One region of the Pseudarthrobacter phenanthrenivorans Sphe3 genome, then DNA from elsewhere that is predicted to be linked to it. Evidence: riboswitches for the same ligand, from Rfam matches in the RefSeq annotation. Region 1 holds a riboswitch; the other holds the start of a gene.
The links. Region 1 has a riboswitch for cyclic di-AMP ahead of ASPHE3_RS20275 (NlpC/P60 family protein). Riboswitches for the same ligand answer to the same signal wherever they lie in the genome.
Positions count from the first base shown of each region.

Region 2: linked by a shared signal. The riboswitch ahead of ASPHE3_RS10200 (C40 family peptidase) and the one ahead of ASPHE3_RS20275 (NlpC/P60 family protein) in region 1 are both predicted to bind cyclic di-AMP.

Region 1 covers NC_015146.1:105,715-111,014, forward strand. The annotation lists gene ASPHE3_RS22785 (YcnI family copper-binding membrane protein) at 1-336, shown strand, start outside; gene ASPHE3_RS22790 (DUF1775 domain-containing protein) at 321-623, shown strand; gene ASPHE3_RS20275 (NlpC/P60 family protein) at 876-1,643, opposite strand; cyclic di-AMP (ydaO/yuaA leader) riboswitch at 1,647-1,824, opposite strand; gene ASPHE3_RS20280 (SURF1 family cytochrome oxidase biogenesis protein) at 2,130-2,990, shown strand; gene ASPHE3_RS20285 (ArsR/SmtB family transcription factor) at 3,063-3,389, shown strand; gene ASPHE3_RS20290 (cation diffusion facilitator family transporter) at 3,386-4,222, shown strand; gene ASPHE3_RS20295 (hypothetical protein) at 4,226-4,540, shown strand; gene lspA (signal peptidase II) at 4,549-5,031, shown strand; gene ASPHE3_RS20305 (cytochrome c biogenesis CcdA family protein) at 5,036-5,300, shown strand, end outside.
Region 2 covers NC_015145.1:2,215,388-2,220,687, reverse strand. The annotation lists gene ASPHE3_RS10205 (protein adenylyltransferase SelO) at 1-562, shown strand, start outside; gene ASPHE3_RS10200 (C40 family peptidase) at 731-1,576, opposite strand; cyclic di-AMP (ydaO/yuaA leader) riboswitch at 1,580-1,751, opposite strand; gene ASPHE3_RS10195 (TraR/DksA family transcriptional regulator) at 2,121-2,480, shown strand; gene ASPHE3_RS10190 (DNA alkylation repair protein) at 2,477-3,055, shown strand; gene ASPHE3_RS10185 (DUF1810 domain-containing protein) at 3,052-3,510, shown strand; gene ASPHE3_RS10180 (glucose 1-dehydrogenase) at 3,514-4,407, opposite strand; gene ASPHE3_RS10175 (metallophosphoesterase family protein) at 4,498-5,004, opposite strand; gene ASPHE3_RS10170 (DUF1918 domain-containing protein) at 5,159-5,300, shown strand, end outside.

The DNA of each region.
Region 1 (5,300 bases):
GACGCCACTGACGAAGGCGGAACCACACAGGTGACGTTCAGGGTTCCCAGTGAGTCGAAGACGGCTACCACCACCAAAATCAAGGTGGACCTGCCCACCGCTACCCCGTTCACGTCAGTCCGGGTCAAGCCTGTCCCTGGCTGGACCGCTGAGCTTGTCAGAGGGGCGCTGCCGCAACCGGTAACCGTGGACGGCGCCACCATTACCGAGGCGCCGTTGTCCGTGACCTGGACCGCCAACGATGCGCAGAGCCAGTTGTCGGCTGACCAGTACCAGATGTTCTCGTTGTCCGTGGAAGGCTTCCGAAGTCCGGTACTACCGTGGCGCTGCCTGTAGCGCAGTCCTACTCTGACGGCACCGTCAGGAACTGGGATGACCCGGTGGTTGAGGGCCAGGCCGAGCCGCAGGACCCCGCCCCGTCCTTTGTGACTACTGCTGCTGCGGCAGGCCCGGACGGCCATGGGTCCACTACGGCGGCGCAGACGGCCGCAGTGCCGGCTGCCTCGGTGAGTACCGACGCGCCCGCCTCAATACTGACTTGGGTAGCTTTGACCGCAGGGCTGCTCGGGCTGGCCGCAGGAGTTGCTGCACTGTTCCGCGCCGGCAGGACCAGGAAGAGCTGAGCCCACCGCCTGGTGTCGCTGCCGCAATAAGCCCGGCGGCACCGGGTGGCGTTCTTTCCCGGCCGGGAACGCGAGTTTCCCTTCGGAACGCCCAGCCAACAGCGCCTGAACAGGCAAACGGGGCTTCAAGAGTTAAAAAGCGGGTGCCCGGTTTCCCACCGCAAGGTCTCCAATCGCATGCGGCCGCGGGCATGCTGAAGGCCGGTGATTCAGTGCCCCCAAGGCATTGGATCACCGGCCTTCAGTGGTTTGTTAGCCTGCGCGTACGAACGAGACAGCACCCTTTGAGGTCATCCACGTCAGGGGGTGGACGGCGGTTTCGTTCTTGCCGTTGAGGCCGGAGCTGAGCACCTGGCCGTTGCCGACGTAGATTCCCACGTGCCCGGGTTGGACCACCATGTCACCGGGCTGGGGCTCACTGACCACGGTGCCGTAGTTCATGAACTGCATCGGGCCGAGGTCCCCAACTCGGATTCCGGCGGCGTTCAGGGCGTTCTCGACCAGTCGCGTGCAGTCCTGGATCATGCCGATCTGCGCGTAGGCGGAAGACACCATCGTGGCGTTGATTGCGCCTGCTGCCGGAGCGGCAGCCGGAGCTGCAGCAGCGGGGGTAACCGTCACCTGCGCCTTGGCCGGCGCGGCTGCCTTCGCTGCCGCAGGGGCGGTTGTGGCGGGGACCGCGACGACTGGCTTCGGTGCTTCCACGACCGGCGCCGGCGTGGTTTCCACGACAGGACGCTCATAAGAGATCTGGACGGTGGCATCGGCGCTGAGCGGTGCCTGTGCCTGGCTGACAACTTCGAGGGTCGAGGCTGGCTCCGCGTCGCGCTGGACCGGGGCGTCTGCGGCCTGGGCGGCGGCAATGCCGCTGGTCAGCACGAGACCCGAGGCGGCCGCGATGACAGCGGCCTTGCGGCTTACACCGCCGGCGTTGTCCGCCACGGATTTGGACAGCGCGGCAAGGGCGCTGGTTTGGACGGGGACCGCGCGGCGGCGGCCGTGAGCTTTGCGCATGGGCATGAAAGGGCCTCTCCCACTGCCTGCGAGGTTAGCTGTCGGATTCGGATGGGAGGCACCCGGCCGCGTTGATGCACGGATGCATCAGGCACGGCTTCACCCCAAGGCCTGCGAGCAGGCCGCTGTTGGGTTCCCCGTCTCTGCCGGACGATTTTGCGAACGGATCCTGAGGCAGCGGCAGAGTTAGGCAAGTCTGCTCAGGAGTGCCGCATTCGGAGAAACCGGCACGGTTTTAGACCGTACGGCACAACAGCAACGTTTGTCACATTTCCATAACGGCACCTCCTGTGCTCTTGATGGGATGGCCGCCGGGTCCATTGACCTCCGGACCTGCAGCAGGAGGCATGACCGTTACGCTGAAGGAGTGTGTGCCTCCAGAATCGCAAACCTTGCCCCCGCGCCCGTCCGGTCGGTCACGGCCTCTGACCGGAGCCAGTGCCGCGCGTTGCGGGAATTGGCCGAAGCGGCAGCCCAGGGCCAGGGCAGGCTATGACATACCGTTTCCTTTTCACCCGTCGCTGGGTCGGCTTCCTGCTTCTGGCCGCCATGGTTGCCGCAGCGTGCGCCGGGCTAAGTAAGTGGCAGATGGACCGCAGAAATCAGGCCGTCGCTGAAATCCGCCGCGTCCAGGACAATTACGACAAGAATCCCGTGCCGTTCGCAGTTGCCAAGCAGTATTTCGAAACCGCCGATCCTGAGGTGAAGTGGAGCACCGTTTCAATCACCGGCCAGTACCTGACACAGGATCAAAGGATTGTCAGGAACAGGCCACAAAATTCGGCACCAGGGTATGAGGTCCTGGTTCCGTTCCGGGTTGCCTCCGGGGAGACCATCGTCGTGAACAGGGGATGGCTGCCGATCGGCAACGCCAGGGCCGGGTACCCGGACCTTGTTCCGGACCCGCCGGCTGGAAACGTCCAGGTGGTCGTCCGGCTGAAACCCTCCGAACCGGAACTGGATGGACGGACAGCCCCGGAGGGACAGCTACCCAGTATCGCCCTGCCCGCCTACGCCCGGCAACTCAGTTACCCACTGCTGACGGGCAGTTACGGGCTGATGGCAGCGGAATCGCCGGGTCGCAACGTGGCACCGGCGCAGCTCTCCGCACCAGCCGTGCAGGAAGGATCAAACCTTTCCTACGCGCTGCAGTGGCTGACCTTCGGAATCCTTGCCTTCGTCGGCTTTGGGTACACCGCCCGGCAGCAGGCCCGTATCGCACGGGAAGAACGTGAAGACCAGGCCGAGGACCCCTCTGAGGCGGTCCTGGAGGCCCGCCGGGAAAGCCGGGCCGGCAAGCGCAACAGCTCCGACGAGGAAGAAGACGCCATCCTGGACCGTATGGGCATCTAGGGATTCATGCTTTCGCGGCAGGGGTTGGCCGACCTTTTACATTGATACATCCTGGAATGTACTCTCGAAGGTATGGAAACCCTCACGCACGCCCCGGTGCTCGCGCGCTTCGGCTACGCGGTCTCTGATCCGACCAGGGCCAGGATCCTGCTGGCTCTGGCTGACGCGCCCGCCTACCCGTCCGACTTGGCAGACACCCTCTCGGTCTCGCGGCAAAGCATGTCCAATCACCTGACCTGCCTGCGCGGCTGCGGTCTGGTCGTGGCTGTTCCGGACGGGCGCCGGACCCGGTATGAACTGGCCGACGCCCGGCTGGGCCACGCGATCAGGGATCTGCTAGGTGTGGTGCTGGCCGTTGACCCGGCCTGCTGCGCTCCGGACGGGACGTGCGTGGCATGAGCGCAACACTCCAGCCTGCGCCGATGACACAGCGCCGCGCAGTCCTGAGTCGGCGCATTCGACTCTTCGCGGCCGCGACCATCACGTACAACGTCATTGAGGCCGTCGTGGCCCTGTGGGCCGGGAACGTCGCGGACTCCTCGGCGCTGATCGGCTTCGGTCTGGACTCGGTGATCGAGGTCGCCTCCGCGGTCGCCTTGTCCTGGCAGTTCTCCGCCAAGGATCCCGAGCGGCGCGAACACCTCACGCTGCGGATCATCGCGTTCTCCTTCTTCACCCTGGCCCTGTTCGTTACCGTGGATTCGGTCCGGTCCCTGACCGGGGGCGGGGAAGCGCAGCACTCGACCCCGGGCATCGTGATCGCCGCCCTGTCCCTGGCGATCATGCCGGTCTTGTCCTGGGCGCAGCGCCGCGCCGGCCGGGAACTGGGGTCCCGGACCGCGGTGGCAGATTCCAAACAGACCCTGCTCTGCACGTACCTTTCCGCGGTCCTGCTGGTAGGCCTGGTCCTGAACAGCACCCTGGGCTGGTGGTGGGCCGATGCCGGAGCCGCGCTGGTGATCGCCGCGATCGCCGTCCGCGAAGGCATCAACGCCTGGAAGGGTGATGTCTGCTGCACCGTCCCCGGCGCCGACGCCCACCACGACGACTGCTGCGCACCCTCCACGAAATCGGGCAAGGACTCTGTTGCTGCCGTTACCACCTCCCCTACGGGCGGTTCTTCGGCAGCGGCAACACCAGCTGCGGCGTGCTGTGAGGGTTGCGGGTCAGAGCCGGTGATTCAGCCCGGGCCCGGCAGTATGGCCCTTCCCTTGGTGCGCCGGGACGACTGAGCAGTGTCCTTTGAACTGCGCACGACACCGGGTTGCCCGAATTCCTCGCCGGCGCTGGAGCTTTTCCATGCTGCGCTGCGGGCAGAAGGTCTTGACCCCGGCCTCGTGACGGTCCTGGAACTGACCTCCGAGGCCGAAGCCGCTGCCCTCCAGTTCCATGGCTCCCCGTCATTCATCAGCGACGGGCGGGACCTGTTTCCTTCCGCGGCAGGAACCGGTCTCAGCTGCCGGGTCTATCCGACCGGCAGTGGCCTGTCCGGTCTGCCGTCCCTTGAGTCACTTCGCACCGGCGTCCGCGGCCCGGGGGCGGCCGCGTGAACGGTCTGATGACAGGGCAGGCCCGGTCCGCCCGTCGCCTGCTGGCATTCTCGGCGGCCGCCCTGGCCGTGCTGGACCTGCTGGTCAAGTTCGTTGTACTGCAGGCGCTGGGCCACGGCAGTCACGGCAGCGCCCTGGACTTCGGCTTGTTGAACGTTCGGGTCGCTTACAACACCGGGGTTTCCTTCGGCCTCGGGGCCTCGCTGCCGCCATGGACGGTTGCCGCGGCCACAGCCGTACTCGTTGTTGTGCTGGCCGTGTTTTTGTTCCGGTCCGCCCCGCAACGGACGGCTCCGTCACGGGCCGGCGCAGCCCTTCTGCTCGGCGGCGCGCTCGGGAACCTCGTGGACCGGCTGGACGGGGCAGGAGTCGTTGATTACCTGCACACCGGCTGGTTCCCCACGTTCAATCTGGCCGACGTTTTCGTTGTGGCCGGGGCCGGGCTGCTGATCCTGGGATCTGTGACCGGCCCGGCAAAGAAAGGAACCTGAACGGGTGGACATCGGTGAATTCTTTGCCTCGACCGTGTTCTCCGGGGCACTGGTCCTGGCACTGCCCTTGGCCGCAATTGCGGGGCTGGTGTCGTTTCTCTCGCCCTGCATCCTGCCGCTGGTCCCGGGCTACCTGGGCTACGTCTCCGGCCTGACCGACCCGCGACAGCCCCACAACCGGCGACGGGTGCTGACCGGTGTCGGCCTCTTCATTCTCGGTTTCGGCGCGGTCTTCACCCTCTACGGTGCCGCCTTCGGCGCCGTCGGAT
Region 2 (5,300 bases), on a different replicon from region 1:
GGCCGAGGCAATGCTGCCGCTGTTCAACGAGGACCAGGAGCAGGCAGTGGGCCCGGCAGTGGAGGCGCTGGGCAGATTCCGCAGCCAGTACAGCGACGCCTGGTTTAACGGGATGAAGGAAAAACTCGGACTGCCGGCAAGCATGGCCGGGACCCCGGAAGGAGACGCCGCGTCGGACGTGGTGGACGGAGTGGTTGCGCTGCTGAAAGACGGGCCCGTGGACTATACCCAGTTCTTCCGGAACCTGGGCCACGCCGCCCGCGGCAACTCCAGGCCTGCCCGGGGAATGGTCCTGGACCTGGCAGCCTTTGATGCCTGGGCCGAACGCTGGACTGCGCTGAACCCCGACTCCGGCCTGATGGACCGGGTAAATCCGGTATACATCGCGCGCAACCACCTGGTGGAGGAAGCGCTGGCTGCGGCCACTGAGGGCGACCTTGGCCCGTTCAACCGTTTCCTCGACGTGGTGCGTTCCCCGTTCCAGGAGCGCCAGGGGCTGGAACGCTACACGGAGGGGCCGCCGGAGGACTTCGGAGATTACCGGACTTTCTGCGGCACCTAGGAAGAAGCCGGAAGCACGATTGCGGCTCCAGGACAGGTGGGAACAGGACAGGCGGGAACAGGAAAGGTGGAACAGCACAGGGGCGGCAGCCGGGAAATCCCGGCTGCCGCCCCTGTTTGCTCAGTGGGCCGGGCCTGCGGTGCGCAGGCCTGCCCGTCCGGCTGCTGGCTATGCCACCCGCACGAAGGAAGCGCCGCCGAGCCAGCTGATGGAGTGGACCTCGGTCTTGTAACCGTCCACGCCGCCGCTGACTACCTGGCCGTCACCGGCGTAAACGCCCACGTGGCCTGCGGTGATGACCAGGTCACCCGGGGCCGGGGAGCCCACGGTGGTGCCGTACTGGAAGAACTGGGTGGGAGCAAGGTCGCCCACGGACTTGCCCACGGCACGAAGGGCCTTCTCCACCATGGCGGTGCAGTCCTGCTGGATTCCCACCTGGCCGTAGGCGTTCGCCAGGATGGCGGCGCCCGTGCCGGTGCCGCTTACTGCGGGAGCAGGCGCGGGGGCCGGGGCTGCGGTGGTGGAGGCATAGGCCAGGTTCATACCGGTATTGGCAGGAGCGGATGCGGCCTGCACCGGAGCGGCGGCGGCAGGTGCTGCGTAGCCGGCGGCCGGAATCTGGATCTGGTCACCCGGGTAGATGATCGCGGAGATCGACAGGCCATTGGCGGACAGAACGTCGTTCAGGCTCACGCCATAGGAGGCCGAGATGGCGCCCAGGGTGTCGCCGGAGACGACGGTGTGGACCGCGCCTGCTGCTGCTGCCGGGGCGGCAACCGTGGCGGCCGGGGCTGCAGTCGCCTGGACGTTAGTGGTTTCGGTGGTGTCCGGGCCGCTCACGCCAGCGTGCGCCGGAGCTCCGACGCCAAACGCAATGCCGGATGCAGCGGCAACGGCGAGGGCCGGCCGGCCCAGCGTCCGGGCCTGTGACTTGGCCGTTACAGCCAAGCCCTGGAGCACGATTGAGCGGTCCGGAGTCGCGCGGTGACGGGCGGTGGTGGAATTTTTTGACACAGTTGATCGCCTCTCCCATGCCTGCGGGGTGAGCTGTCGGGTTCGGGTTGGAGATACCCGGCCGGTGGCAACCCCCGTTATGGACGGAGGCGCTATCGACTTAACCCCAAGGCCTTAAAAAGGCCGCGGAAACTTGGTTCCCCCGTCCCTGCCAGCTGGAAAGCGATTGGTTCCCGTAACAGTGGCAGGGCTCGGCATACTGTCGGGAATGTCCCGTCTGAGAGGGACACCAGAAGACCATAACCCGGGCGCGGACCAATTGTCACATTTGGATAACATGCGAGGTACTTCTCTCACATTTCCGCAATTCGGTGGATTTCCTTTGCATTCCGCCGTGGCCTCGGCTGATGCGGTGTCCGTGGTCCTGGCAACGGGCCCGTGTAACAAAGTCATAAAGTTGTGCATGATGCGTGTGCGTGGCGGGGCAGGCGGACTACGGCGGTTTGCCATCTGCGCCATCTCCGGTCGGGGTGCACCATGGACGCCGGGCGCCGGTTTGAGTGGATTACCCAGGGCCTTACTGGTGTCGCGCTAGGCTTTTCCCATGCCCGATTTCGAAAGGTTCCGGATCCTTCTCGAGGAGGAATGGCGGCGGAAGGTTGAGCTCCTGCCCGCCCTCCGCGCGGACATCGCCGCGGCAAACTCTGCCCGGCAGGACTCCAATGTGGATGACGAACATGATCCAGAGGGCTCCACTATCGCTTTCGAGCTGTCCCAGGCATCGGCCCTGCTGAAGCAAAGCGCGTCCGGTCTGGACCAGGTGGAAGCTGCCCTGGCCCGTATCGCAGCCGGCACTTATGGCACCTGCGCGGTATGCGGCGAGGCCATTGCCGAGGGCAGGCTTGAAGCCCGGCCCTGGACCCCGTACTGCATCCGCCATGCGGGCGGGGGGCGTCGCCGGTGAACGGCGGAAGTGATGACGTGGCAGCGGCTGCCGGCTTCATTGACCACACCCTCCAGAACGAGGGCGCCTGGTACCGGGCGGACGACGTCGAACTGCGGCTGGGCGGTGCACTTGCCTCCTACGGGTCCTCCGTAGGTGCCGTCCGCGGCACCGTACGCGACGCGCTGCGGAAGTTCAAAGAACTGGACCACGACGCCGTAGCCATGCTGGCCTCGGTGTTGTGGGGCCAGCCGGGGCCTGGCACCAGGCCTGTTTTTGAGCGGCGGCTTGCCGCCGTGGTGCTGCTGCAGTCGCGTGTGAAACTCCTGCGCCACTCCGACCTGACCAGGATCGAGGGCTTCCTTCGGTCCGCAGGAAGCCGGGAACTGGTGGATCCGCTGCTGGCCGACGTAGTGCGGCCCCTGCTGGCCGGGCTGGCGCCACGGGAGCGCCAGCGGGCGGGCGTGGTACTGGCCAGATGGAGCCAGGACCCGGACGGGCAACTGCGCGCGGCAGCAGCCTTCCTTGAAGACCAGCCCCGCAGCGACGACCTGCACAAAAGCGCCCAAGCCCCGCATAAAGGAGAAATAACATGAACGATCCCTATGACCTGGAACGCTTCGTCACCGCCCAGGACAGCGGCGGCACCGGAGAGGGCGGAACCTATGCCCAGGCGCTGGCGGAGCTGCAGCTCGGGAAGAAGACGGGGCACTGGATGTGGTTCATTTTTCCCCAGCTGGCAGGCCTCGGCCAAAGCCCTACCTCCCGGAAATTCGCCATTACCTCGCTTGATGAAGCCCGGGCCTATCTGGACCATGAGGTCCTCGGCCCGCGGTTGCTGGAATGCTGCCAGGCGCTGACCAACCACGCCGGCCGCACCGCCCAGGAGATCCTGGGCGGCGTCGACGCCCGCAAGTTGCATTCGTCCATGACGCTGTTCCTCCGTGCAGCGCCGGGCGAAACCGTATTCAAGACAATCCTGGCGCAGTTCTTTGACGGCCAACCGGACGAGGCAACGGACGCCCTGCTCGCGCAACAGGATGCGGACTGACCGCTACGGGGTGGGATTGCCGCCGTTGACGTTCAGGGTTTCGCCCACCACATAGCTCGATTCAGGCGATGCCAGGAACACATACGCCGGGGCGAGCTCTGCCGGCTGGCCCGCGCGGCCCAGGGGAGTGGACTGCCCGAACTCCGGCAGTTCCTCCTTGGGCTGGCCGCTGCTGACCTGCAACGGTGTCCAGATGGGTCCCGGTGCCACGGCGTTGACGCGGATGCCCTTGGGCGCCAGCTGCTGCGCCAAGCCCTTGGTGAAGTTGTTGATGCTCGCCTTGGTGGTGGCGTAGTCCAGCAGCGTGGGGGAGGGGTTGTAGGCCTGGATGGACGTGGTGTTGATGATCGTCGAGCCGGCCGGCATGTGCGGGAGGGCCGCTTTGGTCAGCCAGAACATTGCATACACGTTGGTCTTCAGCGTGTGGTCAAACTGCTCATCCGTAATGCCGGTCAGCTCTTCCTGCGCCACCTGTTTTCCCGCGTTGTTCACCAGTATGTCGATGCCGCCAAGCACCGCCACGGCGGTGTCCACCACGTCCCGGCAGACGGACGCGTCCTTGAGGTCCCCAGGCACCTTGATGGCCTTGCGGCCCGCGGCCTCGATGAGCCCCGCGATCCGCGCGGCGTCCTCCTCCTCTTCCGGCAGGTAGGACAGCACGACGTCGGCACCCTCCCTGGCGAAGGCAATCGCCGTTGCTGCCCCGATCCCTGAGTCAGCGCCGGTGACGATTGCCTTCCGCCCTTCCAGCCTGCCCGTTCCGCGGTAGGTCTCCTCGCCCAGGTCGGCCTTGGGGGCGAGTTCCGCGTCCAGGCCGGGCTCGGGCTGGTGCTGCTTGGGCGGCGAAATCTTCTCATAGGCGGTGACTGGATTGCGGAAGGTGTACTGGTCTGTCATGGCGGTACTCCTGTTGCTCGGTGGAACACGAAAAGCTAAGCATGCTTACCGTTCCAAGCCTAGGCAATCGGCGGCCCGCTGCCAACCCGCTCAGGCCTTGTGGACCTCCACCAGCCGGACGTCCTTCAGGGCGCCGTTGTCCACGGAGGCGGTCATGTAGGTGCAGGCGGGCTGCCGGCGGCGGTCCGTCGGCGAACCTGGGTTGAGCAGGCGCAGACCGCGGGCGGACGTGGTGTCCCACGGAATATGGCTGTGGCCGAACACCAGGACATCCGCTTCGGGGTACAAGGCTTCACACCGCGCCTCCCGCCCTTTGGCCTGCCCGGTCTCGTGCACCATCACAAAACGCACTCCCTCCAGCGTCACCTCAGCCGTCTCAGGGAGCCGACTGCGAAGTTCCGGCCCGTCATTGTTGCCGTAGACGCCCACCAGTGCGCGGCTCCGGTGCTCAAACTCGTCCAGGACCGATGCCGCCACCCAGTCGCCTGCGTGAAAGACCACGTCAGCACTCTCGACGGCGGCCCATACCTGGGCGGGCAGGCTGCGGGCACGCTTGGGGACATGGGTATCGGCGACCAGCACGAGGTTGAGCGGCATGCAGGAAATCCTGCCATGTCCCGCGTACCGGCGCCCTTTCCCGCGGCCGTCTCCGTGGGCCCCGGAGGCTGCCCCCTATTCCCTTCCCTCTTTTTCCGTGGCCCCTTTTTCAGCGGCGGAGGCCAGTCGTAATCTGGGCTTGGAGGTGATTGCCATGGAGGCAGCGCAGGGCGACCGCATCATTGTGCATGGCAGGACGGTGGGTGCGACGGACCGGCATGGAGTGATCCTTGAGGTACGCGGCCAGGGCGGAACTCCGCCTTACCTGGTCCGCTTCGACGACGGACACGAGACCA